One region of the Pantoea sp. E956-1 genome, then DNA from elsewhere that is predicted to be linked to it. Evidence: predicted binding sites of a transcription regulator. Region 1 holds the regulator's gene; the other holds the start of a gene.
The links. Region 1 encodes ArgR, which controls arginine synthesis, uptake and breakdown. Its sites were predicted from a motif close to ANTGAATAAAAATACANT; they were not measured.
Positions count from the first base shown of each region.

Region 1 (14,613 bases):
TTCCGCCCGTTTTCATTGAACTTATTATTTCACTGATGCTGTTCTGGTTAGTGAAACGCGTGCTTACGCCGAGCGGTATCTACGATCTTGTCTGGCATCCGGCACTTTTTAATACAGCGCTTTATTGCTGTGTGTTTTACCTTGTCTCCCGTTTATTAGTCTGAGGTTTAAGTGAAAGCACTCATAAGAAAAATCGCGCGCTACGCGATTACTATCCTGCTGGTCATCATCGCAGTGGTCATTATTTTCCGCGCCTGGGTGTTCTATACCGAATCGCCCTGGACCCGTGATGCGCGTTTCGCCGCTGACGTGGTGGCGATTTCTCCTGACGTCACCGGCCTGATTACCGAGGTTCCGGTACACGATAACCAGCTGGTGAAGAAGGGTGATACGCTGTTTGTGGTTGACCGGCCGCGCTATCAAAAAGCGCTCGATCAGGCACAGGCCGATGTTGAATATTACCAGGCACTGGTGAGTGAGAAACGTCGCGAAGCCGGGCGTCGCAACCAGCTGGGTACTTCCGCAATGTCGCGCGAGGCTATCGAGCAATCCAACAACGACCTGCAAACCAGCGAACATCAGCTGGCGAAATCGGTGGCGACCCGCGATCTGGCGAAAATTGACCTTGAGCGCACCACCGTGAAAGCGCCATCCGATGGCTGGGTCACTAACCTCAATGTCTACCAGGGTGAGTTTATTACCCGCGGTTCTGTGGCGGTGGCATTGGTGCAGCAGCACTCCTTCTATGTGCTGGCTTACCTCGAAGAGACCAAACTGCACGGCGTAGAGAAGGGCTTTCGCGCGGAAGTCACCCCGCTTGGCAGTAACATCGTATTGCGTGGCACCGTCGACAGTGTGGCGGCTGGCGTCACCAACAGCAGCAGCTCGGTCGACAGCAAAGGCATGGCCACGGTAGATTCCAATCTGGAGTGGGTCCGTCTGGCGCAGCGTGTGCCGGTGCGTATCCGGCTTGATCAGCAGCCCGGCAATCGCTTCCCGGCGGGAACGACAGCGACAGTGGTGATCACCGGCCAGGCCGATCGCCAGCCTGAACAGGTTTCACCGATGATAAGACTGTTTAATCGCCTGCGTGAGTTTGGTTAAGAGGGCGATATGATCGAGTTCCTGCGGTTCCCGGTAAAGCTCACCTTTGCGCTGGTGTTAGCGCTGATGGTGGGTTTTCACTTTAACCTTGAAACGCCGCGCTGGGCGGTGATGACTGCCGGTATCGTGGCGGGCGGTACCGCGTTTGCGGCCGGGGGTGATCCCTATTCAGGGGCGCTACGCTATCGCGGCGTTTTGCGTATTATCGGGACATTTATTGGCTGTATCGCCGCGCTGACCATCATGATCGCCACCGTGCGTGCCCCGGTCGTGATGTTGCTGCTGTGCTGCATCTGGGCAGGACTCTGCGTCTGGCTTTCTTCGCTGATCAAGGTAGAAAACTCTTACGCGCTCGGACTGGCGGGCTACACCGCGCTGATTATTGTGGTGACGGCTAACGCCAGCGGCGGTCTGACACTGGTGCCACAATATGCGGTAGAGCGCTGCAGTGAAATCGTACTCGGCATTCTGTGCGCCATTCTGGCTGATATGATTTTCTCACCCCGTTCGATTAAAAAGGTGATCGACGCTGAGGTCGATTCGCTGCTGGTGGCACACTATCAGCTACTACAACTCTGCGTCGCACACGGTGATAAAGAAGAGGTCGACAAAGCCTGGAGCGCGCTGGTACGGCGTACCACGGCACTAAACAGTATGCGCAGCCAGCTGATGATGGAATCCTCACGCTGGAAGAACAGCAACCGCCGTTTGCAGATGCTTAATACTCTGTCGCTGACGCTGATTACGCAGGCAGCCGAAACCTTTCTGATCCAGAATTCCCGTCCTGATTACATTCCGCCACAATATCGTCTGATGGTTGAAAAACCAGCCTCGACCGTTGAAGAGGTGCATAAGCGGATGAAAGTGATGCGGCGGGTGATGCGTGCCAGTGGCAAAACAACGCCGGTCACGCTGGCCAGCTGGGTGGGCACCGCCACCGAATATCTGCTGCTGCTGAAAGGAATCAAAAGCAACAGCAGGATTACCTCGGTGGAAGAGGAGATTCTGCAGCGCGAAGTGGTTATTCAGGCGCGTTCCGCTGAAACGCATCATGCGATGATCAACGGTATCCGTACCTTTGTGGCGACCGCGCTGGGTTCGCTGTTCTGGCTCTATACCGGCTGGACCTCTGGCAGTGGCTGTATGGTGATGCTGGCCGTTATCACGGCGCTGGCAATGCGTATGCCCAACCCGCTGATGATGGCAAAGGACTTTCTCTACGGCATGACCGTCGCAGTTCCGTTGGGCGCACTCTGCTTTATGTATGTTCTCCCCGCTACGCAGCAGAGCGCACTGTTGCTTTGCATCGCAATCGGCGTGCTGGGTTTTATCGGTGGCATCTTCATTCAGCGGCGTCAGCTCGGCACGCTGGGGGCATTGATTGGCACCCTCAACGTGCTGGTGCTGGATAATCCGATGGAATTCCACATTAACGTCTTTCTCGATAACGTTCTGGGCCAGGTCATCGGCTGCTTTGTGGCGATGATGGTGATCCTGCTGATTCGTGATAAATCAAAAGCGCGCACCGGCCGCAAACTGCTCAACCGCTTTATGTATGCGGCCGTCTCAGCCATGACGACCAATCAGGCGCGCCGGCGTGAAAACCATCTGCCAGCCCTTTATCAGCAACTGTTTCTGCTGCTCAACCTGTTTCCGGGCGATATCAACAAATATCGCATCGCCCTGACACTGATCATCGGTCATCAGCGGTTACGCGACGCAGAAGTGCCGGTGAATGCCGATCTCTCTGCTTTTCACCGGCAGTTGCGTTACACCGCTGATCGGGTGATCTCCGCCAGCAGCGATGACAAGCGGCGTTACTATTTTGAACGTCTGCTGAAAGAGCTGGATGTCTATCAGGAAAAACTGGCCCATTACGAGGCACCCGCCAGCGTAACGGAACCGGTAAAACGACTGGCTATGATGCTGGATAAGTACCAGAACACGCTCATCCAAATCTGAATCTGGCCGCTGTGACCTGCAGCGGCCTGCGCAATCCCCGCCCATCACAAAATCTGTCGCTTTTGCCAACTATACTCTCCAGACGGAAGAGCAAAACTGACAGGAGCGAATCAATGAAATCACTGCAAGAGAGCGAACTGTTCCGGACCGGCTATTTAGCGGACGGTCAGTGGCATCACGCTGCCTCCACCTTTGACGTGACCAATCCGGCGACCGGTGAGGTGATTGCTCAGGTGGCAAAAGCGGGTAAAGCGGAAACGGAACAGGCTATCGCCGCAGCGGAGCGCGCATTTCCCGTCTGGCGGGCGCAGACTGCAAAAGCACGCGCTGAAATTCTCACTCGCTGGTATCAGCTGATCATTGAGAACAAGCGCTGGCTGGGACAGCTGATGACGACCGAACAGGGCAAGCCCCTGAAAGAGGCGGAAGGGGAAGTTGAGTACGCCGCCAGTTTTATTCAGTGGTTCGCCGAGCAGGCGAAACGGACCAATGGTGAGATCATCCCGCCAGCTAAACCCGGCTCCCGTATTCTGGCAACTCGCGAACCGATTGGCGTTGTGGCTGCCATTACGCCGTGGAATTTCCCGATGGCGATGCTCACCCGCAAACTGGGGCCAGCCCTTGCTGCAGGCTGCACCGGTATTATCAAACCTGCCAATAACACGCCACTTTCCGCCTTTGCCCTGCTGGCGCTGGCGAAGGAGGCCGGCGTGCCTGATGGCGTACTGAATGCGGTAGCCGGTGATACCCATGCCATCAGCGATGCGATCATGGCCAGCAAAGTGGTGCGTAAAATCTCATTTACCGGCTCCACCCAGGTGGGCAAGCTATTGATGCGCAATGCTGCCGAAACCATGAAAAAAGTGTCGATGGAGCTCGGTGGTAATGCCCCCTATATCGTGTTTGACGATGCCGACATTGATGCCGCCGTACAGGGCGCCATTGCCAATAAATTCCGTAATGCGGGCCAGGTGTGCGTCAGCGTAAACCGCTTCTACATTCACAATGCTATTTATGATCGTTTTACTCAGCAGCTGGCTGCCGAAGTGAACAAGCTGAAGGTGGGCAACGGCATGGAAGAGGGCGTCATTGTCGGGCCATTGATTGAGGCATCGGCAGTGGAAAAGGTTGAACAGCACGTCAATGATGCGGTAGCAAAAGGCGGCAAATTACTGGCGGGTGGCGAGCGACATGCGCTGGGTGGCAACTTCTGGCAGCCTACTGTGATTACTGAGGCGCACGAAGGGATGCAGCTGGCGCAGGAGGAGACTTTTGGTCCGGTGGCTGCCTGCTTCCGCTTTGATGATGAAGATGACGTCATCCGCCGCGCTAACGATACGCCGTTCGGCCTTGCCGCTTACTTTTACACCCAGAATCTGCAGCGGGTGTTCCGTGTTTCAGCCGCGCTGGAAAGCGGCATGATCGGCATCAATGAATGTGCCGTATCAACCGAGCTGGCGCCGTTTGGTGGTGTAAAAGAGTCGGGGCTGGGCCGCGAAGGTTCGGTACTGGGCATGGAAGAGTACCTGGAGGTCAAAGCGCTGCACCTGGCGGTTTGAGCTAGCGGACAGTAACGGGCGGCAAAGGTCGCCCGCAGACGGAGCATGGGAGCCGTCAGCATGAAAATCGAGCGTTTTGATTTTAATGAAATTGTCGATCAGGCCCATTTCTTCCGCCAGTTCAGCGAGCGATTTGCGCTGGAAGAGCGCCGCATCTGCGATCTGGATGGATTATGGGATGTGGTGACGGGCGATCGGTTACCGCTGCCGCTGGAGATTGAATTTGTTAATCTGGGCAGGGGACAGCGACGGCGTTATGGCGCGCTGATACTGTTATTTGATGAAGCGGAAGAAGAGCTGGAAGGCCAGCTTCACTTTAACGTCAGATAAAACGTCAGATGAAAAAAGGCCCCGGCGAGCGGGGCCAAAGGGTTCGTCATAAATCTGACGAGGAATTACTTATAAAGCTGTGCAGTGATGTGATAGTTATCACCGGTGCGCGCCTCAATAACTTTATAGGCGCTGGCACCCTGTTCATCCGCTTTCTGAGAAAGCTCAGCGCGGTAATCCATTGGCGATCCCGCGGTTCCACTGATGGTCACGGTGCCCGCAGGCTGCAGGTTCTGCGTCTGCGCTCCGGTGACCAGCTGTGCGGCTGATGCGCCGAACGCGATGACGGAAAGCAAGCTGACTGTAGCGATGGTTGTTTTGATATTCATGTTCGTCTCCTCAATACATTCAACAACCTGCGGTTACTCGTAAAGGCGGGTCGTCGATATCTTCTGACGCCATTCAGGCATCATCACGGTTAATTATTTATAAAGCTCAGCGGTAACGTGCCAGGTGTTATCCTGGTTGTTTTCGATGATGCGATAGTGGCTCGCGCCCTGGGCATCCGCTTTCTCTGACAGCACCTGACGGATATGCGTCTGGTCGCCATTTCGTCCACCAATGCTGATGGTCTGATTCATTGGCTGCAGACCCTGTGCCTGTTCGCTGGACACCAGGCTGGCGGCGTTAGCACCCACGGAGAACAGGGATGCCAGACTCAGTGCAGCGATAGCTAATTTCATTTTCATGGTCAACTCTCCTGAAATTTCTGCTTCAGCTCTCCGGAGCGCAAAAGGGCGCGTCAGACAGAGAGCTGATGGCATTATCGGTTACGCCTTAGTTATACAGTGCGGCGGTAGCGTGATAGTTGCCGTTGTTGTATGCCTCAATCACGCGATAGGCTTTTGCGCCCTGCTGATCGGCTTTGTCGCTGAGTTTCTGTTTGATATCCATCGGTGAACCCGCCACGCCGCTGACACTGATGGTGCCGACAGCCTGCAGATTCTGTGCCTGTGACGCATCAATAGATTCTGCTGCCACAGCACCAAATGAGAGGGCTGAAAGAATGCTCAGGGTAGCAATAGTAGTTTTTACGTTCATGGATTTTTCCTCGTCGTCTATTTTTATCTTTTTATTTAGTGTGATTTGCATCACGAAAAGAAGTATAGAACTAATAACGGAAGGAATTAATACCCCGCTAATAATGTTTTTTTGTGATTCTTTATCCTTATGGCTACTTTTAATAACCTATCGTTATAAAAACAGGGTAAAAAATAGCCTTTTCGCTGCTTTTAGTTACAAAAACAGTGAGATAGATCACTTTAACGATTAGTGCGAAAGACGGGGGTGTATCGGACTGGAGTTTGATCTGGATCCGGGTAATGGTGCCTATTCAGTGATGTAAAGCAGCGTAAAATAGCGCAAAACGTGAAGCAGAGTAATAGATCTGACCAATAGCGAGGGGCGCTAAACCAGGCTTATTACACCTTTGATAGCGGTTGAGGGTTGTGGAACGGTGTAAGCAGAGAGATGAACTGACGATCTGGCGCATGATGGCCGGTCGTCAGTCCGCGATCAGAGTTCCTGTTCAAACAGGGTAAGGATTGCGCCGTGCAACTGCTTAACGGTGAAATCGCGCGCACGGGTAATAAAGATCGTGTCATCGCCGGCAATGGTGCCAAGAATCCCGTGCGACTTACCCAGTGAATCCAGCATACGTGCAATCAGCTGTGCTGCGCCCGGACTGGTATGAATCACCACCAGTGCATCGTTGTAGTCGATATCCAGTACCAGGTTTTTTAACGGACTGGTAGTGGTCGGCACACCCAGTTCAGCGGGCAGGCAATAGACCATCTCCATCCTGGCATTCCGGGTGCGCACTGCGCCAAATTTGGTCAGCATCCGCGAGACTTTGGACTGATTGATATTTTCAAAGCCCTCATCCTGAAGCGCCTGAACAATTTCGCCCTGGGAACTGAATTTTTCTTCTTTTAATAAGGCTTTGAAAGCCTTAACCAGATCGTCTTGTTTTGATGGGTTTCGCATAGGTTACCAATAAAAAATGAGAATAACCGCGCATCCGCCCGCGGCAGAGTGGTGATTATGCATTTAAATGCATTTTTATGCAATCGTTCGATTGATGAGCAGCGTTCGGGCGGCTAGCGGGCGGCGATAATAGCAAATAAATCCGCTCAGACCAAAACACGCGTCACAGCTCCGGAAAGCGAAGGTTGCAAAGTTGTTATATTATTGGTGGTGTAGTAACAGAAAACGCACGTAGCCGTTCTCTGTCTGACGACGGCATAGTTGTCGGTCATTCAGGCGCAATGATAAGTAACTTTTGAATCCGGAGATTAAGTGTGAAAACACGTAGAATTAACAGCGGATATTTATCTTCGCCTGAGCAGTTGATTAAGGTCTGACACAGATAGAATTTCGGCCCATCTCTGCCCCACCTTAATAAGGAGTTAAGAATGAAAGTTGCCGTTCTCGGTGCCGCTGGCGGCATAGGCCAGGCGCTCGCACTTCTGCTCAAAACCCAGCTTCCCGCAGGTTCAGAACTCTCACTTTATGACATCGCGCCGGTTACGCCCGGTGTTGCCGTTGATCTCAGCCATATTCCTACTGCAGTGACTATTCAGGGATTCAGTGGAGAAGACGCCACACCCGCCTTACAGGGTGCTGATGTGGTACTGATTTCCGCTGGTGTCGCACGTAAGCCCGGTATGGATCGCGCGGACCTGTTTAATGTTAACGCAGGCATCGTTCGTAACCTGATCGAACAGGTTGCCACTACGGCACCTAAAGCGTTGATTGGTGTTATCACCAATCCGGTCAATACCACCGTGGCCATTGCGGCAGAAGTGCTGAAAAAGCACGGTGTGTACGACAAGAATCGTCTGTTCGGCGTGACCACGCTGGATATCATTCGCGCCAATACTTTTGTGGCTGCATTGAAAGGCAAGCAGCCTGACCAGGTGGAAGTCCCGGTCATTGGTGGCCACTCCGGCGTAACCATTCTGCCGTTGCTGTCGCAGGTCAAAGGCGTCAGTTTCAGCGATCAGGAAGTGGCCGATCTGACCAAACGCATCCAGAATGCCGGCACTGAAGTGGTGGAAGCCAAAGCGGGTGGCGGATCGGCCACGCTGTCGATGGGCCAGGCAGCCGCACGTTTCGGTTTGTCACTGGTACGCGCGCTTAATGGTGAGGCTAATGTGGTGGAGTGTGCTTACGTAGAAGGCGAGGGTGAACATGCGCGCTTCTTCTCACAACCGCTGCTGCTGGGTAAAAACGGTATTGCTGAACGCAGGCCAATTGGTACCCTCAGCGCTTACGAACAGCAGGCGCTGTCAGGCATGCTGGATACGCTGAAGAAAGATATCGCCCAGGGCGAAGAGTTCGTTAAGCAGTAACTGACGGCTCAGACTGAAAAAACCAGGCCTGGCCGTAATGCTGATTAGTAAAGATTAGATTGGTAAAGGCTGTCACGGTCAAACGTGGCAGCTTTTTTTCTGGGCGAGCGAGCTGCAGTGCGGGCCAGCGCAGCTCTGCTGCTGCCGGGCCGTCCTTGCGCCGCTCACGCGGTACCTTCGGCTTTGACGTCGTGCCGACGAACCGTTCGGGGATCGGCCCTCCCTGGCCCACCGTCGCGCCTCCGCGCTGCGGATAGCCCTTGCAGCAGCAGAGGCGCTCAGGCCTCCACTCTCGTGCCCTTTTTAACAGCACGCACCAGACTGCGTTATCACCTGTCGCTTAACTGACCAGCACCGGCTTAGCCGGGCGTTTTGCATTACAGTCCGCCGGACTTATAGGCGCGGGCCGCGGGTGTGCCGTTGCTGGCAGGCAGTTTCTTGCCCAGGGTTTCCATACGCATCTGGAACGGCGGGAACGGCATCTCAATACCGTGCTGATCGAATCCGCTCAGAATCAACTGATGCAGTTCGTGACGCAGCGGCATACGGTGTCCCATCTCAGCGGCATGGACACGAAGTTCAAATAACTGAATCCCTTGTTGCAGATCGACCAGGAAGGCTTCCGGTTGCGGCGTGTCCAGGACATAGCTGCAGCGTTCAGCCGCCTGGATAAGAATGGTGGTCACCTGTTCACTGCTGACTTTCGCCGGAGCCGGAATGGTGAGCACCACGCGTGTTACGGAATCGGACAGCGACCAGTTAATAAACTGCTCGGTGATAAAGGCTTTGTTCGGCACGATGATCTCTTTGCGGTCCCAGTCGGTAATGGTGGTCGCGCGGGTATTAATCCGCGTGATACTGCCGGTCAGGTCGCGAATCGTCACGGTATCGCCAATACGAATCGGCTTTTCGAACAGGATAATCAGACCTGAAATAAAGTTGGCAAAAATCTCCTGCAAACCAAACCCCAGTCCCACACCCAGCGCGGCAACCAGCCACTGCAGCTTCGACCACTCAATACCAATCATTGAGAAACCAATCAGTCCGCCAATCAACAGCAGCAGATATTTGGTCAGTGTGGTGATGGCGTAACCCGTGCCTGGCGTCAGATTAAGATGCTGTAACAGCGCCAGCTCAAGCAGCGCAGGCATATTGCGCACCAGCTGGGTGGTGATGATAAATACCAGGATAGCGATCAGCACCGATCCCAGGGTAATGGGCTGAATCGACTCTACGCCCTGCACGGAAGTGCTGACGTCCCACAGCTGAATATTCTCCAGGAAGCCAAAAGCCGAATGGATTTCTGACCACAGCACAATAACGGAGACCAGGGCGATAAGCATCAGGATAGAGCGTACCAGCCGCAGCGACTGCGCACTGATCGCATCCAGATCAATTACCGGCTCTTCAATTTCAATCGCATCAGTGTTCAGAGAGCCTTGCTCCTTCTCTTCTTCACTGCGCGCACGGTTAGCCAGCATATCGGCACGGCGCTGACGGGCGCGATCAAAGCCAAGCCGGCGACGCTGAATCAGCATCCAGCGCCGGATAATGTGATAGATAACCAGCAGCAGGAACCAGATGGCGACAGAGGTCTCCAGTCGCGCCAGCAGCGCCTGCGCGGTAGCCAGATAACCCACGGCGGAAGCGAGAGCCGCCATCAGTGGCATGGCGATCATCAGGTTCCACAGCATCCGGTTCACCATGTTCTCGCCATTTCCCTCTTTATCGAGATAGAGCGGAATCCCGGAACGCTTCAGGCTCACGGTGACAATGCTGATTGCCCCGCAGATCAGGATGAAACAGAGACGGCCCAGCGACGAGGAGAACTGCCGATCTTCCAGATTACCAAAGGCGATCAGCAACATAATCAGCGGCACAATCAATCCGATGCTCAGCGAGTAGTAGCGCATGGCGCGCGCCACCCGGTTTTGCGGCCAGCGAAAATGCACAATGAACAGGCCGTTAGGACGGGCAAAGGCAGCGCTGATCATAAACGCCCACAGCAGTGGCAGCGTGGCGGTAATGCCATCACCAATCGCTACGGCGATAGGGTAGGGCCAGGCGTTCTGCAGGCCATAACCCAACGCCCCCCATAATACCGGCAGCGGCAGCGCCACCAGGATAGACCAGAACAGGGTACGGATAGTCAGGCGGAAACGATCCTGAGTGACCTTGCCGACTTTGCTGGCAGAACGGTCAAGGAAGGCATTGAAATGGCGGCGCGAACTGATGCTGAAGCCGACCAGCAGCAACGCACCAATAATCGGCAGCACCGAGTTGCGGCTGGTAAACATCATTGCCATCGCTTTGCCGAGCTGACCCAGCGTATCCAGCGACAGCAGACGGGAAAGATCTTTGGCCAGATCCAGCGGATAACTCAAACCAATCGGGTTAACGTCGGCGGTCCAGAACAGATAGCGGTGCGTCGCCTCTTTGACTTCCGTCAGCGCATCCTGCAACTGCGTATTGCCAACCTTGAGCTTGGTGATCTCCAGAATCAGCGTGTCACAGCCGGAGATCAGCGAATTGAGCAGTTCCCGCTGTGTGCGTAGCTGCGCATCAAGAATACGCTTCTGGTCTGCGGTGAAGGGCTGACCATCGGCCTGCCGTCCCTTACGCAGCGCCTCCTGGCGCTCCAGCAGATCTTCATAATTGAGCCGCTGCACGCGAAGCTGTGCCATCTCATTATCAATCTGCTGCGACTTGGGCATCTCCGGCAGACGCGCGACCTGCGCCCGTAGCGCTTCGCCCAGCAGATTAGAGGCACCCAGCCACTGCGACTGTTCACGCAGGGTAGAAAGCGCCTGACGGACCTGAATAATCTGGTTGGTGGCCAGCCGCTGCTGCGACGCGACCAGATCCATGCGCTGCGCCTGCTGATTCAGGGCAACCGAGAGTTCGCGGTTAACCCGAAACTGATCGCTGATCTCTGGCGGCAGATCGCCACTGTTTTCCGCCAGCTGCTCGGTGCGAGCCAGTGCGACTTCCGCTTCACGTTGTCGCTGATCGTTGAGCTGGTTGCGCAGCGCCTGCAGGTAATTATCGAGCTGAGTCGCTTTACGCTGGTGGGCTTCAGCCCGCATCCGCGCCAGTTCCTGACGGTTGTTGGCAGAGAGCTGGGCCAGCTCAAGTTCATCGACCAGCGCTTTATTCGCCGCGCTTTCCGCCTGGCGAGCCGCCAGTTGCAGCTGGCCCTGTGGCGAACTACTGCTGACGCCCTGCAGCCGGCGTTCGCTCTCCGTCATCGCCCGGCGCGCTTCTGTCTGTTGCTGCGGCAGCTGCGACAGCGAATCACTGATTTCCCGCGCCCGATCCTGCTCCTGCCGCGCCTGACGACCTTCTTCCAGCAACTGGCTGCTGACCTGCAGGATCTCCTGATCCAGCTCGGCGCTGCTCATGTTATTGCGCACGGTTTTCCCGCTGTCACTCAGCGCGGCAATCTGCTGACGCAGTTCGCGTGCCAGGCGCGGAAAGTCGTCAATAACCTGCTGATATTGCGCCGCCCGCTCCAGCGATTCATCGCGTTCTGAAAGGAAGTTTAAGGCGGCTTCAATCGTCTGGATCTGTTCAGTCTGAGATGGCGAGCTTTTTGCCGCTTTTATCTCTTCCAGCTGCTGTTTGAGCTGGCTGGCGTCAGGAAGGCTGGCCGCGAAGGCCGGGCTGCTGAGCCACAGGCTCAGCAGCAGGAGGAGAATCAAACGCACAGAGGATACTCAATTTAATCGACGATGACGTCGGACATGTCTGTCGCGACCGGCAGCGCAATCGCCAGCGGTTGACCCAGACGGGTTTTACTTTCGGCTTCCAGGCTTTCAGCCAGTTTGACGCGGCCAGGTGCGAACAGGTTGATGACGGTAGAGCCAAGCTTAAAGCGGCCCATTTCCTGGCCTTTCAACAGCACCACGGCGCCTTCATCATCCGCTGCCGGATAGTGCCAGCGCTTGATCACGCCTTCACGCGGTGGCGTGATGGTGCCAGCCCAGACGGTTTCGATGCTGCCGACAATGGTGGCACCCACCAGGATCTGCACCATCGGCCCGATATCGGTTTCGAAGTAGCAGATGACGCGCTCGTTACGGGCAAACAGGTTGGGAATATTACGCGCGGTCAGCGGGTTAACGGAGTAGAGGTCGCCAGGCACATAAATCATCTCACGCAGGATACCGTTGCACGGCATATGGACGCGGTGATAATCACGGGGTGCCAGATAGGTGGTGACGAACTCGCCATTAACAAACTGGGCCGCCATCCGCTCATCACCCGCCAGCAGGGCGTCGATGGTGTAGTGATGACCTTTAGCCTGGAAAATCTGATCGCCTTCAATGTGGCCGAGCTGGCTGATAGCGCCATCCGCGGGCAGGGCGATGAGATTGGCATCGGCATCCACCGGACGCGCATCGTCTTTCAGCGGACGCACGAAAAAGTCATTAAAGGTACGATAGCTGGCGGTATCGGGCTTGCGCGCTTCTGCCATGTCGACTTTGTAAAACCAGACAAAGATGTCAATGACCAGTTTGGTCAACCAACCACCGCGGCGACTGGCGCCCCAACCGGCAAGTTCAGTCAGCCATTTCTTCGGGAGAATATGATTCAAGCCGAGTTTTAAACGATCAAACACCTTAGCCTCCTGGCTATTTTATGACGTTGTAAAAAAGGGGGCGGATTGTAGCAGCGCCCCGTTCAGATGGCGACTATACCCGATTTCCGGCACGCTGCACGGTCTGGACGCGCGACTGGAATGCACCTCGCAAAATGCGTCGGCTTATCCGTTCAGACGCGGTTATACCGATTAACTTTCACCATCAGGGAAATTTTTACGCGTTTTTACCTGCGCCATGCTCTCCAGGATACGGTGGTAGTTATCAAAACGGGACCTGTTGATTTTGCCCTGTTCGACCGCTTCGCGGATGGCACAGCCGGGATCGCTGCCGTGTTTACAATCGCGGAATTTGCAATCGCCAAGGAATGCGCGGAATTCGACAAATCCGCGGGTAATTTGTTCCGGCTCAAGATGCCATAAACCGAACTCACGCACGCCGGGTGAATCGATCACATCGCCGCCGTCCGGGAAGTGATAAAGGCGCGATGCGGTGGTGGTATGCTGGCCTAAGCCTGAGCCATCCGAAACCTCGTTAGTCAGAATAGCGACCTGTTCTTCTTTGTCGAAGCCGAGCAGGGCATTCAGCAGACTCGATTTGCCGACGCCAGACTGACCGGCAAAGATACTGATGCGGTCGGTCAGCGCCGCTTTCAGGTCGTCCAGGCCGTTTTTCGCCCGGCTGGAGACCATCACCACGCGATAGCCAATATTGCGATAGATATCCATCTGCTTATCGACAGACGCACGCGCCTTGTCATCCAGCAGATCGGTTTTGTTCAGTACCAGCAACGGTTCAATGTCCAGCGTTTCGCTGGCAACCAGATAGCGGTCGATGATGTTTAACGACAGTTCAGGCAGGATCGCGGAGACGACGATGATCTGGTCGATATTCGCCGCCATCGGCTTCACGCCGTCGTAAAAATCGGGGCGGGTTAATACGCTGGTGCGCTCATGCACCGCTTCAACGATACCTTTGTTGCCGCTGGTTGCCGGACGCCACAGCACCCGGTCGCCGGTGACCAGCGAACGAATGGTTCGGCGGATATTGCAGCGGTGGGCGACGCCTGCGCTATCCTCAACATCAGCGTGCATGCCAAAACGGCTAACAACGACCCCATCTGCAGCTTCACCAAACAGGTTGTCATCCGCTTCCGGACGCTCTTTGCGCTGGTTGAGACGGCGATCGTGGTTAGCGCTTACGCGGCGTTGTTGGCCCTTCGACAGTTTATTTTTACTCACTCACCCTCACAGCGTTAGCCAGATTTCGCCCGGCTGGGCAAAACGTCTATGATACACCTTATTCATCGTAAATGACGACTACAGCAACCGCAGGAAACAGCATGCCTACTGGAAATGAACAGAATCTGATCTGGATTGATCTTGAGATGACCGGACTTGATCCGACGCATGATCGCATTATTGAAATTGCGACCCTGGTGACTGACGCCAACCTGAACATTCTGGCGGAAGGGCCGGTCATGGCCGTTCATCAGTCAGATGCGCAGCTGGCGCTGATGGATGAGTGGAATGTCCGCACCCACACCAACAGCGGCCTGGTTGCGCGGGTGAAGGAGAGTCAGATTGACGATCGCGCAGCAGAGCTGGCGACCATTGAGTTCCTGAAGCAGTGGGTTCCGGCGAACACCTCGCCTATCTGCGGCAACAGCATCGGGCAGGATCGTCGTTTCCTGTTTAAGTACAT
Region 1 is NZ_CEUYZP010000012.1:100,021-114,633, reverse strand. Features, by position in the region: gene aaeX (p-hydroxybenzoic acid efflux pump operon protein AaeX) at 1-164, shown strand, start outside; gene aaeA (p-hydroxybenzoic acid efflux pump subunit AaeA) at 172-1,104, shown strand; gene aaeB (p-hydroxybenzoic acid efflux pump subunit AaeB) at 1,114-3,066, shown strand; gene AC0T7J_RS21870 (NAD-dependent succinate-semialdehyde dehydrogenase) at 3,180-4,625, shown strand; gene AC0T7J_RS21865 (barstar family protein) at 4,686-4,955, shown strand; gene yhcN (peroxide/acid stress response protein YhcN) at 5,021-5,284, opposite strand; gene AC0T7J_RS21855 (YdgH/BhsA/McbA-like domain containing protein) at 5,378-5,644, opposite strand; gene yhcN (peroxide/acid stress response protein YhcN) at 5,733-5,996, opposite strand; gene argR (transcriptional regulator ArgR) at 6,471-6,941, opposite strand; gene mdh (malate dehydrogenase) at 7,370-8,308, shown strand; gene mscM (miniconductance mechanosensitive channel MscM) at 8,686-12,015, opposite strand; gene asd (archaetidylserine decarboxylase) at 12,030-12,929, opposite strand; gene rsgA (small ribosomal subunit biogenesis GTPase RsgA) at 13,101-14,150, opposite strand; gene orn (oligoribonuclease) at 14,252-14,613, shown strand, end outside.

Region 2 (14,613 bases), on a different contig from region 1:
GTCAGCTTTTTGATGTGGATTTAGCGATTGAAGAGCTGATGAAGTTTCGGGCACTGGGCGGCGATACGGTGGTGGACCCCACTAATATCGGCATTGGCCGCGATCCAAAAGCACTCCAACGTATCGCGCGCCTGACCGGGCTGAATATCATCATGAGTACCGGACTGTATCTGGAACCGTCACATCCGGAATGGATGAAAACGATCAGCATTGAAGCGCTTTCCGACAAGCTGATTTATGACCTGGGCGGCAGAGAAGACAAACCCGACGTACTGGCAGGTCTCATCGGCGAGATCGGCGTTTCCAGCCGCTTTACTGCAAATGAGGAGAAATCTCTGCGGGCGGCGGGCCGCGCCAGTGCCGCGACAAGCGTGCCCATTGAGGTACATCTGCCAGGTTGGGAGCGATTGGGCCATCGGGTGCTGGATATCCTTCAGGAAGAAGGGGCTGACCTGCGCCATGTTGTGCTGTGCCACATGAACCCCAGCTTTGCCGATAAGCGTTACCAGCGCGAACTGGCACAGCGCGGAGCCTTTCTGGAATACGACATGATCGGCATGAGCTATTACTACGCCGATGAGTCCGCGCAGTCACCTTCCGATGAAGAGAATGCCCGCGCTATTCGCGAGCTGATCGATGACGGCTTTATTGAACAGGTTTTGTTGTCGCAGGACGTATTCCTGAAAACCATGCTGACCCGCTACGGCGGTCACGGCTATGGCTATATTCTTAAACATTTTGTCCCGCGCCTGAAACGCCACGGCTTAAGCGGCGAACAACTTGAAACCTTACTGATTACTAACCCACAGCGCGTTTTTGGTGGGTAAGGGAGAACCGTAATGCAGAAGAAAATTTTACTGGTCGGGGAATCCTGGACCAGCACGTCCGTTCACGTTAAGGGCTTTGATCAGTTTGCCACCGCCACTTGGCACAATGGCGCGACCGATTTTATGGCGGCGCTGGCCGACAGTAATTATGCCATCACCTATATGCCCGCCCATGCCGCCGCCACCGAGTTTCCTTTAACACTCAATGGACTTCAGCAGTGGGACGCCATCATTTTGTCCGACATCGGTGCCAATACGTTGCTGCTACATCCGGATACCTGGCTGAAGAGCCAGCGTACAGCAAATCGGCTGACGCTGATTCACGACTATGTGGCCGCGGGCGGCGCGCTGATGATGATCGGCGGCTACTTTAGTTTTCAGGGCATCAATGGTGGCGCGCGCTATCGCAACACGGCAGTTGAGAAAGTGCTGCCGGTGCGCTGCCTTGCCTGGGATGATCGTATCGAAACGCCCGAAGGCTCTTATCCCAGCGTGATCGAATCTCACGCGCTGTTCACCGATATGCCAGACGAATGGCCGTGGTTACTGGGCTATAACGAAGTAGAAATGCACCCAGAAGGTAAACTGCTGGCGACCATTGACGGCACTGAACATCCGCTGCTGGCGGTACGCGAGTATCAGCAGGGCCGCTCACTGGTCTGGACCAGCGATATGTCTGCACACTGGCTGCCGCAGGAATTTGCCCAGTGGCAGGGTTATCGCCAGCTGTGGATCAACTGCCTGGACTGGTTAACGGTGCGCGGCTGATGAACCAGAGCCAGATGCTGGCGCAGCAGCTGCTGCGCTTTGACACCATTAATCCACCAGGCAATGAAGCGGCCTGCATGCACTTTTTGGCGGACTGGCTGGCGGAACAGGGCTTTGACGTCACCTTATCCCCCTTCGGTGAAAATCGCCTGAACCTGATTGCCAGTTTGCCTGGCAGCAAGCCCGGACCGCAGCTGGGTTTTACCGGCCATATGGATACCGTACCGCTTGGCAATGCTGACTGGCAGTACGATCCTTTCGGTGAAGTCGTGGGTGACAAGCTGTACGGGCGCGGATCGAGTGACATGAAGGCTGCTGTAGCGGCCTTCGCCGTTGCCTGCGTGACTCATCAGCAGGCGATTCAACAAGGTTCTGGTGTCGTGCTGTTGATCACTGGCGGAGAAGAGACGGGCTGCGACGGCGCGCGGGCGCTGATTGATACCACTGACCTGCCCGAGGTGGGCGCATTGATCGTCGGCGAGCCTACCAGCAACTATCCGGTAATCGGCCACAAAGGTGCGCTATGGCTACGCTGTGAAACCCGTGGCAAAACAGCGCACGGCGCGATGCCGGAACTGGGCATTAATGCCATTTATCTGGCGGCTGACGCACTGGGCAAAATTCAGCATTTCTCACCTGGCGCACCGCACCCGCTAATGAAACAGCCCACTATTAACGTCGGACGCATTGCAGGCGGCCTGAACATTAATTCTGTGCCCGATCGTACACAGTTTGACGTGGATATCCGTAGCGCACCCAATCTGCAGCACGCCACCATTCGTCAGCAACTGACAACCTTACTGGGAGATAGCGTGACGGTGAGCACTCTGGTGGACCTGCCTGCGGTGCTGAGCGAAGACAATCAGGCCTGGGTTCAATCCGTTTATCAGCACTGCCAGCCGCTTCATGACGCCCTACTGACACCGCGCATTGTGCCCTACTTCACCGATGCATCATTGCTGTTGCCCGCGCTGGGCATGCCGCCCTGCATTATCCTTGGCCCAGGTGAACCGTCAATGGCACATCAGACCGATGAATACTGCCTGCTGAGCCGGTTAGCGGAAGCAGAGACGCTATATGGTGCATTGATCAATGACTGGATGAGGTAATGGAGGGATGCATCAGACTGCTGGACGAATAGACTGTCACACGTTGCCTGCCACGAAAAAGGCCGCCCTGGAAGGCGGCCTTTTCGCTGTGATTGTCAACGCCGCTTAATCAACATAAACATACTGATAGCGAAGAACGCAAAACTCGGCAGAATCGCTCCCAGAATCGGCGGCAGACCGTAAACCAGGCTCAGCGGACCGAAAATCTGGTCCAGCACGTAGAACAGGAAGCCAAAGCTGATACCGGTCACTACCCGCACACCCATCGACACGCTACGCAGCGGACCAAAGATAAACGACAGCGCCATCAGCATCATCACCGCGACGGACAGCGGCTGGAAGATTTTGCTCCACATATTAAGCTGATAACGTCCCGACTCCTGGCCGCTCTGCTTCAGATATTTACTGTAGCTATGCAGACCGCGAATCGATAACGCGTCCGGATCCAGCGCAACCACACCCAGCTTGTCCGGCGTCAGATTGGTTTTCCACTCGCCACTCAGGCTCTGTGAACCGGTAATCTGCTTAGGATCGGTGAGATTAGACTCATCAACCTGCGACAGTATCCAGCGCTTCTTAGCCGCATCCCAGGTCGCCGTCGCCGCGTAACGCACGCTCTGCAGACGACGCTGATCGTTAAAACTGTAGATGCTCACGCCATCAATTTCGTTATCGCCTTTAATGCGCTCGATAAAGATAAAGCTATTGCCATCTTTCGCCCACAGACCGTTCTGCGTCGAGACCAGCGCACCGCCGTAAAGCTGCTGCGCCCGGTAATTACGCGCCATCTGCTCGCCCGACGGCGCAACAAACTCACCAATCGCCATGGTCAGCAGCACCAGCGGAATCGCCGTTTTCATCACTGACAGCGCAACCTGCATGCGGGTAAAGCCCGCCGCCTGCATCACCACCAGTTCACTGCGCTGCGCCAGCGCGCCCAGTCCCAGCAGCGCACCCAGCAGGGCCGCCATCGGGAAGAAAATCTCAATATCTTTGGGTACGCTCAGCAGGGTGTAGTAACCGGCGCTCAGCGCGTTGTAGCTGCCCTGGCCGGTCTTGCGCAGCTGATCAACGAACTTGATGATGCCGGAAAGCGACACCAGCATGAACAGCGTCAGCATAATGGTATTGAAAATGGTTTTACCGATATAGCGGTCAAGTACGCGAAACATCAGACCGACCCTCCGCGGGTAAAGCGGGCGCGAATCCGACGCATCGGCACCGTATCCCACAGGTTAAGGAGCACCGCCAGCACCAGATAGCTGATATTCACTACCCACATCCAGAGCGCCGGATCGAGCCGCCCTTTCGCGCCGCTCGACTTCAGCGAACTCTGCAACAGGAAGAAAATCAGATAGAGCAGCATGGCGGGCAGCATCGACAGCACGCGCCCCTGACGTGGGTTCACCACGCTGAGCGGCACCACCATCAGCGCCATCACCAGCACCGCGAACACCAGCGTCAGACGCCAGTGCAGCTCGGCCTGAAACTCAGGTGTCTTGTTTACGAACAGGTCGGTCAGACTCGCCTGTTCTGCATCGTTAGGATCGAGCGTTGCCGCTTTATAGCCCACAATGGCCTGATAATTGGTGAAGTCAGTGATACGGAAATCACGCAGCAGAGCGGTGCCCTCAAAACGGGTGCCTTTATCCAGCGTCACCACCTGTGAGCCATCTTTATGCTGCTCCATGTGACCGCTGTCAGCCAGCACCACTGAAGGACGCGCGTTGCCTTTTGGCCGTAACTGCGCCAGGAACACGTTACCAAAGTTGCTGCCCTTCACATCCTCGACAAACAGCACGGCGCTGCCGTCGCTGGAGGTCTGGAACTGTCCGGCGGCCATTGCTGCCGCACCCGGGTTCGCTTTGGCGTTCTGCGTCACCTCATCCTGATAGCGGGATGACCATGGCCCCAGCCAGATGACGTTCACGGCCGCCACTATCGAGGTAAACAGCATCAGCACCATCGCCGCTTTCACCAGGACGGCCTTACTCAGGCCGCAGGCGTGCATCACGGTAATTTCACTTTCCGTGTAGAGCCGCCCCAGCGTCATCAGGATCGCCAGAAACAGACTTAAGGGCAGTATAAGTTGTGCCATTTGAGGCACACCGAGTCCTAACAAGGTCAGAACGAGGTTTGTCGGCACTTCGCCATCCACCGCGGCTCCCAGGATCCTGACTAACTTCTGACAAAAGAAGATGAGTAGCAGGATAAACAGGATAGCCAGCTGGCTTTTGAGCGTTTCCCGAACCAGATATCTAATGATGATCACGCTTAGTACGCCTGTGAAAACTTGTCTTTTTGCAGGAAAATCGCTAGTTTCAACGCTTATCAGCCATTTTTCTTCATCAATGGCCGTCGCCGTAGCTAAATTTGTATGAAAAACGCGTCCGGGTGGTGAAAAAACAACATCTTGTCACCCTGATTCATTATGACCTCCAGCAGCAGAATGTCATGCTGCGACGATGAATAAATGGGTCATGAGCGCGCTACATTCTAGCGGCAGCAGCGGCCGTTGTCTTTAAGATTCAGGAGAGTGCATGGAGTTCAGTGTAAAAAGCGGAAGCCCGGAAAAACAGCGCAGTGCCTGCATTGTCGTTGGCGTTTTCGAACCGCGTCGTCTGTCACCGATTGCCGAACAGCTGGATAAAATCAGCGACGGCTACATCAGCGCCCTGCTGCGCCGCGGCGAGCTGGAAGGAAAAGTGGGCCAGACACTGCTGCTGCATCATGTGCCAAATATCCTGTCCGAGCGTATTCTGCTGATTGGCTGCGGTAAAGAGCGTGAACTGGATGAACGCCAGTACAAGCAGGTCATTCAGAAAACCATTAACACGCTCAACGACACCGGCTCAATGGAAGCGGTCTGCTTCCTGACCGAACTGCATGTCAAAGGCCGCAACACCTACTGGAAAGTGCGTCAGGCAGTAGAGACCTCTAAAGAGGCGCTCTACAACTTTGACCAGCTGAAAAGTAATAAAGCGGAACCACGTCGCCCGCTGCGCAAGCTGGTCTTTAACGTGCCGACCCGCCGTGAACTGACCAGCGGCGAACGGGCTATCCAGCATGGATTAGCGGTCGCGGCCGGTATGAAAGCGGCTAAAGATCTCGGCAACATGCCACCTAATATCTGTAACGCCGCCTATCTGGCGTCACAGGCGCGTCAGCTGGCGGATGCCTTCAGCAAAAATGTCACCACCCGCGTCATTGGCGAACAACAGATGAAAGAGCTGGGCATGAACGCCTATCTCGCGGTCGGGGCCGGTTCGCAAAACGAATCGCTGATGTCGGTAATTGAGTACAAAGGCAATCCGGATGCGGAAGCGCGCCCGATTGTGCTGGTGGGTAAAGGGCTGACCTTTGACTCCGGCGGTATCTCCATCAAGCCTGCCGACAGCATGGACGAAATGAAGTATGACATGTGCGGCGCGGCGGCCGTCTATGGCGTGATGCGTATGGTGGCAGAGCTGAATCTGCCGCTGAACGTGGTCGGCGTGCTGGCAGGCTGTGAAAACATGCCGGATGGCCGGTCGATGCGTCCGGGCGACGTGCTGACCACCATGTCTGGCCAGACGGTTGAGGTGCTGAACACCGACGCCGAAGGCCGCCTGGTCCTGTGCGATGCGCTGACCTACGTCGAACGTTTCGATCCGGAAGTGGTGATTGACGTGGCGACGCTGACCGGTGCCTGCGTGATTGCGCTGGGTCATCACATCAGCGGCCTGCTGTCGAACCACAATCCGCTGGCGCATGAGCTGATCAGCGCCTCGGAGCAGTCAGGCGATCGCGCCTGGCGTCTGCCGATGGCGGATGAGTTCCAGGAGCAGCTGGAGTCCAACTTTGCCGATATGGCGAACATTGGTGGCCGTCCCGGCGGCGCGATTACCGCCGCCTGCTTCCTGGCACGCTTTGCCCGCAAATATAACTGGGCACACCTGGATATCGCCGGTACCGCCTGGCGCTCCGGCAAGGCCAAAGGCGCCACCGGACGTCCGGTGCCGATGCTGTCGCAATTTCTGTTGAATCGGGCAGGATTGAACGGCGACGATTAAGCGCCCTCTTTTCTGACAGCAAGGGCGGATATCATTCCGCCCTTAATCTTCTGATGAGCAAACCGATGAAAAACGCAACCTTCTACGTGCTGGAAACCGATGCAACGAGCGATGGCCTTAGCGCCGTTGAAGCGCTGGTGTGCAATCTGGCGGAAACACGCTGGCGGGCCGGAAAGCGGGTGTTGATCGCCTGCGAAGATGAACAGCAAGCCATTCGTCTCGACGAAGCGCTGTGGCAACGACCGGCAAACGCCTTCGTGCCGCATAACCTGGCGGGTGAAGGCCCGCGCTACGGTGCGCCGGTTGAGCTGGCCTGGCCACAGCGTCGCGGCAGTTCACCGCGTGACCTGCTGATTAGCCTGCTGCCCCACTTCGCAGATTTTGCTACTGCTTTCCATGAAGTGATAGACTTCGTTCCTTACGACGACACGCTCAAACAACTGGCGCGCGACCGCTATAAAGCGTATCGCAGCGTTGGATTCCAATTGAATACGGCAGCGCCACCACAGCCGCAAACGACATAGCAGAAATGGAAAAGACATATAACCCGCAAGATATCGAGCAGCCGCTTTACGAGCATTGGGAAAAGCAGGGCTACTTCAAACCGAATGGCGATACCAGCCAGGAAAGCTTTTGCATCATGATCCCGCCGCCGAACGTCACCGGTAGCTTGCACATGGGTCACGCCTTCCAGCAAACCATCATGGACACCATGATCCGTTACCAGCGCATGCAGGGGAAAAATACCCTGTGGCAGGCGGGTACTGACCACGCGGGCATCGCCACGCAGATGGTGGTTGAGCGCAAAATTGCGGCTGAAGAGGGCAAGACGCGCCAGGACTATGGCCGCGATGCATTCATCGACAAAATCTGGCAGTGGAAAGCAGAATCCGGCGGCACCATTACCCGCCAGATGCGCCGTCTGGGCAACTCCGTCGACTGGGAGCGCGAGCGCTTCACCATGGACGATGGCCTTTCCAACGCCGTGAAAGAGGTGTTTGTTCGCCTCTATAAAGAGAACCTGATCTACCGTGGCAAACGCCTGGTGAACTGGGATCCAAAACTGCGAACCGCAATCTCCGATCTGGAAGTGGAAAACCGCGAGAGCAAAGGCTCGATGTGGCATATCCGCTATCCGCTGGCTGACGGCGCAAAAACCGCCGACGGTAAAGATTATCTGGTGGTCGCCACCACGCGTCCGGAAACCCTGCTGGGTGATACCGGCGTCGCCGTTAACCCGGAAGATCCACGTTACAAAGATCTGATCGGCAAATTTGTGATGCTGCCGCTGGTTGGCCGTCTTATCCCTATCGTTGGCGACGAACATGCCGACATGGAAAAAGGCACCGGCTGCGTCAAGATCACCCCGGCGCATGACTTCAACGACTATGAAGTCGGCCGTCGTCACAAACTGCCGATGATCAACATCCTGACCTTCGACGGCGATATCCGCGACCGTGCTCAGGTGTATGACACCAATGGCGAAGCCAGCGATGCCTGTTCCGATGAGATCCCGGCGGCTTTCCAGAACATGGAACGCTTCGCGGCGCGCAAAGCGATTGTTGCCGCTGTCGATGAACTCGGCCTGCTTGAAGAAATCAAACCTCACGATCTGACCGTGCCTTACGGCGACCGTGGCGGCGTGGTTATCGAGCCGATGCTGACTGACCAGTGGTACGTGCGTACCGCACCGCTGGCGAAAGTCGCGGTTGAAGCCGTTGAAAACGGCGACATCCAGTTTGTACCGAAGCAGTACGAAAACATGTACTTCTCCTGGATGCGCGATATTCAGGACTGGTGTATCTCCCGTCAGCTCTGGTGGGGTCACCGCATCCCGGCGTGGTATGACGACAACGGTAACGTCTACGTCGGCCGTACCGAAGACGAAGTGCGCGCCGAGAACAACCTGGCCGCCGACGTCGCGCTGCGTCAGGATGATGACGTGCTGGATACCTGGTTCTCCTCAGGTCTGTGGACCTTCTCCACCCTGGGCTGGCCGGAAAACACCGAAGCGCTGCGTACTTTCCATCCGACCAGCGTGCTGGTCAGCGGCTTCGACATCATCTTCTTCTGGATTGCCCGCATGATCATGCTGACCATGCACTTCATCAAAGATGAAAACGGCAAACCACAGGTACCGTTTAAAACCGTCTACATGACCGGTCTGATCCGTGATGAAGAAGGTCAGAAGATGTCGAAATCCAAGGGCAACGTGATTGACCCGCTGGATATGGTCGACGGCATTTCGCTGGACGCGCTGCTGGAAAAACGCACCGGCAACATGATGCAGCCGCAGCTGGCGGAGAAAATCCGCAAACGTACCGAGAAGCAGTTCCCGGACGGCATCGAGCCATCCGGCACCGATGCGCTGCGTTTCACCCTGGCGGCGCTGGCCTCTACCGGTCGCGACATCAACTGGGACATGAAGCGCCTGGAAGGCTATCGCAACTTCTGTAACAAGCTGTGGAACGCCAGCCGCTTTGTGCTGATGAACACCGAAGAGCAGGATTGCGGACAGAATGGCGGCGAAATGACGCTGTCGCTGGCGGATCGCTGGATCCTGACCGAGTTCAACAACACGGTGAAAGCGTACCGTGAAGCGCTGGATAGCTACCGTTTCGATATCGCGGCTAACCTGTTGTATGACTTCACCTGGAACCAGTTCTGCGACTGGTATCTGGAGCTGACCAAACCGGTCATGAACAGCGGCAGTGAATCTGAACTGCGTGGCACCCGTCATACGCTGGTTCACGTGCTGGAAGCGCTGCTGCGTCTGGCGCATCCGATCATTCCGTTTATCACTGAAACCATCTGGCAGCGCGTGAAGGGGCTGAAAAATATCAGCGACGACACCATCATGCTGCAGCCTTTCCCGCAGTACGATGCGGCGAACGAAGATGCCGAAGCGAAAGCGGACATCGAGTGGATGAAACAGGCGATCGTGGCGGTGCGTAATATCCGTGCCGAGATGAACATCGCACTGAGCAAGCCGCTGGATGTGCTGCTGCGTGACTGCTCGCCTGCGGCGCTGCGTCGCGTTGAAGCCAACCGCAACTTCCTGTCGCGCCTGGCGCGTCTGGAAAGCCTGACCATTCTGCCTGCGGGCGAGAAAGGTCCGGTGTCGGTGACCAAACTGGTTGAAGGCGCAGAGCTGCTGATCCCGATGGCGGATCTGGTGGATAAAACCGCCGAGCTGGAGCGTCTGGCGAAAGAGCTGGTTAAGCTGGATGTGGAAATCGAGAAGATCGAGACCAAGCTGGCGAACGAAGGCTTTGTTTCGCGTGCCCCGGAAGCGGTGGTGGCGAAAGAGCGCGAACGCGTAGCGGACCTGCAACAATCAAAAGCAAAACTGATTGAACAGCAGGCGGTCATTGCGGCATTGTAAGCGTCTTAGCTGACAGCTTATTCATAAAGCCGGGCTTGCCCGGCTTTTTTATTGACCTCGTACAAATCCGGAAGAGATGATGACGACCAGCGCCACCCCGCTTATTGACCTCCAGGTGCGGCCGATTACTGCCGCCGATAATCCGCATATCGCCCAGGTGATCCGCGACGTTTCCGCAGAGTTCGGCCTGACGGCTGACAAGGGCTACACCGTTTCCGATCCGCAGCTCGACCAGCTGTTTGAGCTCTACAGTTCCGAACAGAGCGCCTACTGGATTGTTGAGTATCAGGGCAAGGTGGTCGGCGGCGGCGGTGTTGCGCCGCTCGCCTGCAGCGCGCCTGATATCTGCGAACTGCAAAAGATGTACTTTCTGCCAGAGGTGCGCGGTCAGGGTCTGGCACGCGAACTGGCGCTGCGGGCGATAGAACATGCACGCAGCCACGGCTTCCGTCGCTGCTATCTGGAAACCACCGCCAGCCTGACGCGGGCCATTAAACTTTATGAATCACTGGGCTTTGAGCATATCGACAGTGCGATGGGCTGCACAGGGCATGTCGACTGCGAAGTGCGGATGCTGAAGTTATTGTGACAGAGGGAGATGACAGCCCCGTTACGCGCCCGGATCAGAACGCCGGTACGCCGCTGTGAAAGCGTAATTCGTTGTCGGGTTCGCTGATTAACCGCCCTTCTGTTGCCCCAATCGCCTGCACCCGAGGCGTGATGTCTCTGGTGGCAATCTGCGCCGCCAGGGTTAAATAGTCCTGATAATGCCGCGCCTCTGAGCGCAGCAGCGACAGATAGAACTTCGCCAGTTCGTCATCAAGATACGGTGCCAGACTGGCGAAACGCTCGCAGGAGCGTGCCTCGATGTAAGCGCCGCATATCAGCTTATCCACCAGCGTTTCTGGCTCATGAGTCGTGACTTCGCGCAGCAGGGATTTAGCATAGCGGCTGGAAGTGATCTTCTGATAGACCAGTCCGCGCGACTGCATAATTTCCCACACCTGATAGAAGTGATGCAGCTCCTCTTTTATCAGCAGCACCATCTTCTCCACCAGCTCATCCGCCCACGGCAGCGCATTGCGCACGATGATACGTTTCGTGAGGTTCTTATGCGCGTTGATAAAGTCGCTGTCGCCATCCTCGCGGAAGATAAAATCTTCATAGGGTTTCAGCCATGCCAGAATAGCGTCGCCGCTGGGTTTGTCGGCAACATATTTGCGGATCAACCACACCGCGGTCTGTGCAGCTTTGAGCTCGCACACCAGATGGTCGGTTAACAGCAGGGTCAGATTTTCCGGCTTGCGCGCCTCATCAATCCAGGCCTGCGGCGTGCGGCAATGCAGAAACTGATAGATCGGTTCAAGTAAGGGTGCGTAGTTCATGATGTTAAAACAGGTGGCAGAGGTGACAGGCGGAGAACTCTCCGCCCCGGCTACTTAGTGGCGAATACCATCATCTTCTTCATCTTCGATGGCGTCGTCATCTTCATCTTCGGCATCGGGATCTTCGAAATAGGTGCCCCAGCCGTCGTAATCGACGTTGTACTTACCAATCAGATTCACCAGCTGCTCAACCTGTACATCGATCAGTTCCGGCTTCAGGGCGGATTCGCTGATGATGTCGACGCACATGACGGTGGTGCCATCTTCCAGCTCCAGCTCTTCCGGCTCGGTTACTTCATAACCCAGCTTGAATGCATCAACGGCCGCTTTTTCCAGCGAATCAAAATTATTGCATGAGAGATGGTGCTCGATGGTATAGAGCGCATCAGGATCGCTGCCATCCTCCAGCAGCTCTTCAATAATCTGCCGCGTCTCTTCCTGCTGCTCTTCCAGTAATGCTTCATATGCCATGACGATATCCTCTCTGAGTTCGGCAATAATCAATTATTTTCCCATACTGCCCGTCGCGCCACTACACAAAACGAAAAGTTTATTCGCCCTGCACTTGAAAATGCATATTCATACGGTTAGATTGAATTTTAATTCACTTTAATGATTACCGGAGTGTTGTATGAGTCAGCTGTATCAGCGCCATTTCCTCAGGCTTCTGGATTTTACGCCCGCCGAGATTGATCACCTGCTTACCCTTTCCGCTGAATTGAAACAGGCGAAAAAAAGCGCCCAGGAAGTGCAGCATCTGAAAGGTAAAAACATCGCGCTCATCTTCGAAAAAGACTCGACCCGTACCCGATGCTCTTTCGAAGTTGCCGCTTACGATCAGGGTGCGAACGTCACCTATCTTGGCCCGAGTGGCAGCCAGATCGGCCATAAAGAGTCGATGCGCGATACCGCACGGGTACTGGGCCGGATGTACGATGGCATTCAGTATCGCGGTTACGGTCAGGAACTGGTGGAGACGCTGGCGGAACATGCCGGTGTGCCGGTGTGGAACGGCCTGACCACCGAGTTTCATCCGACCCAGTTGCTGGCCGATCTGCTGACCATGCAGGAGCATCTGCCGGGCAAAAAGCTCAGCGAGATGACGCTGGTTTATGTAGGTGATGCGCGTAACAACATGGGTAACACCATGCTGGAAGCCGCCGCACAGGTGGGGCTGGATCTGCGTCTGGTGGCACCGAAGAGCTGCTGGCCAGAGGAGCAACTGGTGGCGCAGTGCCGTGAAGCCGCGCAGCAGACCGGCGGGAAAATCACCCTTACCGAACATATTGCCGACGGCGTGAAAGGCGCTGACTTTATCTATACCGATGTCTGGGTGTCGATGGGCGAAGCCAAAGCGGTGTGGGCCGAGCGTATCGCGCTGCTGCGTGACTATCAGGTGAATCGGGCGATGCTCGATCTGACCGGCAACCCGCAGGTTAAATTCCTGCACTGTCTGCCCGCCTTCCACGACGATCAGACCACGCTGGGCCAGCAGATGGCGGAACAGTACGATCTGCCCAACGGCATGGAAGTGAGCAACGAGGTATTTGAGTCGCCGCACAGCATCGTGTTCGACCAGGCCGAGAACCGGATGCACACGATTAAAGCGGTAATGGTGGCCACGCTGGGCCAGCGCTGACCGCGCAGCTGAGGACGCTGAGTCGCGCCCGCTCATAGCGGGCGATTCACCGTCTGATCTGGCCAGGTCTCTGATCGGCTAAGCAGCCGCAAACGTTTTCCTCTTGCTGCCCCACCGCGAACGGGTATAATGCGGCCCAATTTGCCGGAGGAAATATGCTACAGCACAGCGGACAATTTGACGCTCAATCACGCCTGACCGCAGGCGGTGCTACTGTTTCTTTCGGTCATCGACCCGATCTTAAAAAAGCCCCTTAAGCAGGGGCTTTTTTTTGTCCGCAATCCGGCCGCGCAGAGGAGACAGCTATGGCTAACCCGCTATATCGCAAGCACATTATTTCAATCAACGACCTCAGTCGTGAAGAGCTGGAACTGGCGTTGCACACCGCCGCAAAGCTTAAAGCCCATCCGCAGCCGGAACTGCTCAAGCACAAGGTTATCGCCAGCTGCTTCTTTGAGGCGTCGACCCGTACCCGCCTGTCGTTTGAAACCGCCATTCATCGCCTTGGCGCGTCAGCGGTGGGCTTTGCTGACGGCAGTAATACGTCGCTGGGCAAAAAAGGCGAAACCCTGGCCGACACTATTTCAGTGATCAGCACCTACGTCGATGCGATCGTGATGCGTCACCCGCAGGAAGGTGCGGCGCGGCTGGCGACCGAGTTCTCCGGCGGCATCCCGATTCTCAACGCCGGTGACGGCGCGAACCAGCATCCGACCCAGACGCTGCTTGATCTCTTCACCATTCAGGAGACGCAGAGCCGTCTTAATCAGCTGAATGTGGCGATGGTCGGCGACCTGAAGTATGGCCGAACCGTCCACTCCCTGACCCAGGCGCTGGCGAAGTTTGACGGCAACCGCTTCTTCTTTATCGCGCCCGATGCGCTGGCGATGCCGGCCTATATCACCGACATGCTGGATGAGAAGAATATCCGCTGGTCACGTCACGACAGCTTTGAAGAGGTGATGCCGCAGCTCGATATCCTCTACATGACGCGGGTGCAGAAAGAGCGGCTCGATCCGTCAGAATATGCCAACGTCAAAGCGCAGTTTATTCTGCGTGCCGCCGATCTCGCTTCGGCGCGCGACAATATGAAGGTACTGCACCCGCTGCCGCGCATCGACGAAATCACCACCGATGTCGATAAAACCCCGTATGCCTGGTATTTCCAGCAGGCGGGTAACGGCATCTATGCGCGCCAGGCTCTGCTGGCACTGGTTTTAAACAGCGAACTCGCCCTGTAAGGAGATACCCCCATGACGCAGGACAACAAACTGCAGGTCGAAGCGATCAAACGCGGCACGGTCATCGACCATATTCCGGCGCAGATCGGCTTTAAATTGCTCTCCCTGTTCCGGCTGACCGAAACCGATCAGCGCATTACCATTGGCCTGAATCTGCCCTCGGGCGAGATGGGCCGCAAAGATCTGATCAAGATTGAGAACACTTTT
Region 2 is NZ_CEUYZP010000005.1:144,885-159,497, reverse strand. Features, by position in the region: gene AC0T7J_RS14850 (phosphotriesterase family protein) at 1-827, shown strand, start outside; gene AC0T7J_RS14845 (glutamine amidotransferase) at 840-1,595, shown strand; gene AC0T7J_RS14840 (M20 family metallopeptidase) at 1,595-2,704, shown strand; gene lptG (LPS export ABC transporter permease LptG) at 2,800-3,876, opposite strand; gene lptF (LPS export ABC transporter permease LptF) at 3,876-4,976, opposite strand; gene pepA (leucyl aminopeptidase) at 5,245-6,756, shown strand; gene AC0T7J_RS14820 (DNA polymerase III subunit chi) at 6,822-7,280, shown strand; gene AC0T7J_RS14815 (valine--tRNA ligase) at 7,286-10,141, shown strand; gene AC0T7J_RS14810 (GNAT family N-acetyltransferase) at 10,221-10,730, shown strand; gene miaE (tRNA isopentenyl-2-thiomethyl-A-37 hydroxylase MiaE) at 10,765-11,526, opposite strand; gene rraB (ribonuclease E inhibitor RraB) at 11,581-11,997, opposite strand; gene argF (ornithine carbamoyltransferase) at 12,158-13,165, shown strand; gene pyrB (aspartate carbamoyltransferase) at 13,471-14,406, shown strand; gene pyrI (aspartate carbamoyltransferase regulatory subunit) at 14,419-14,613, shown strand, end outside.
Region 2: argF (ornithine carbamoyltransferase) is a predicted target of ArgR. The motif match lies at 12,118-12,135, and genes of this name have one in related genera.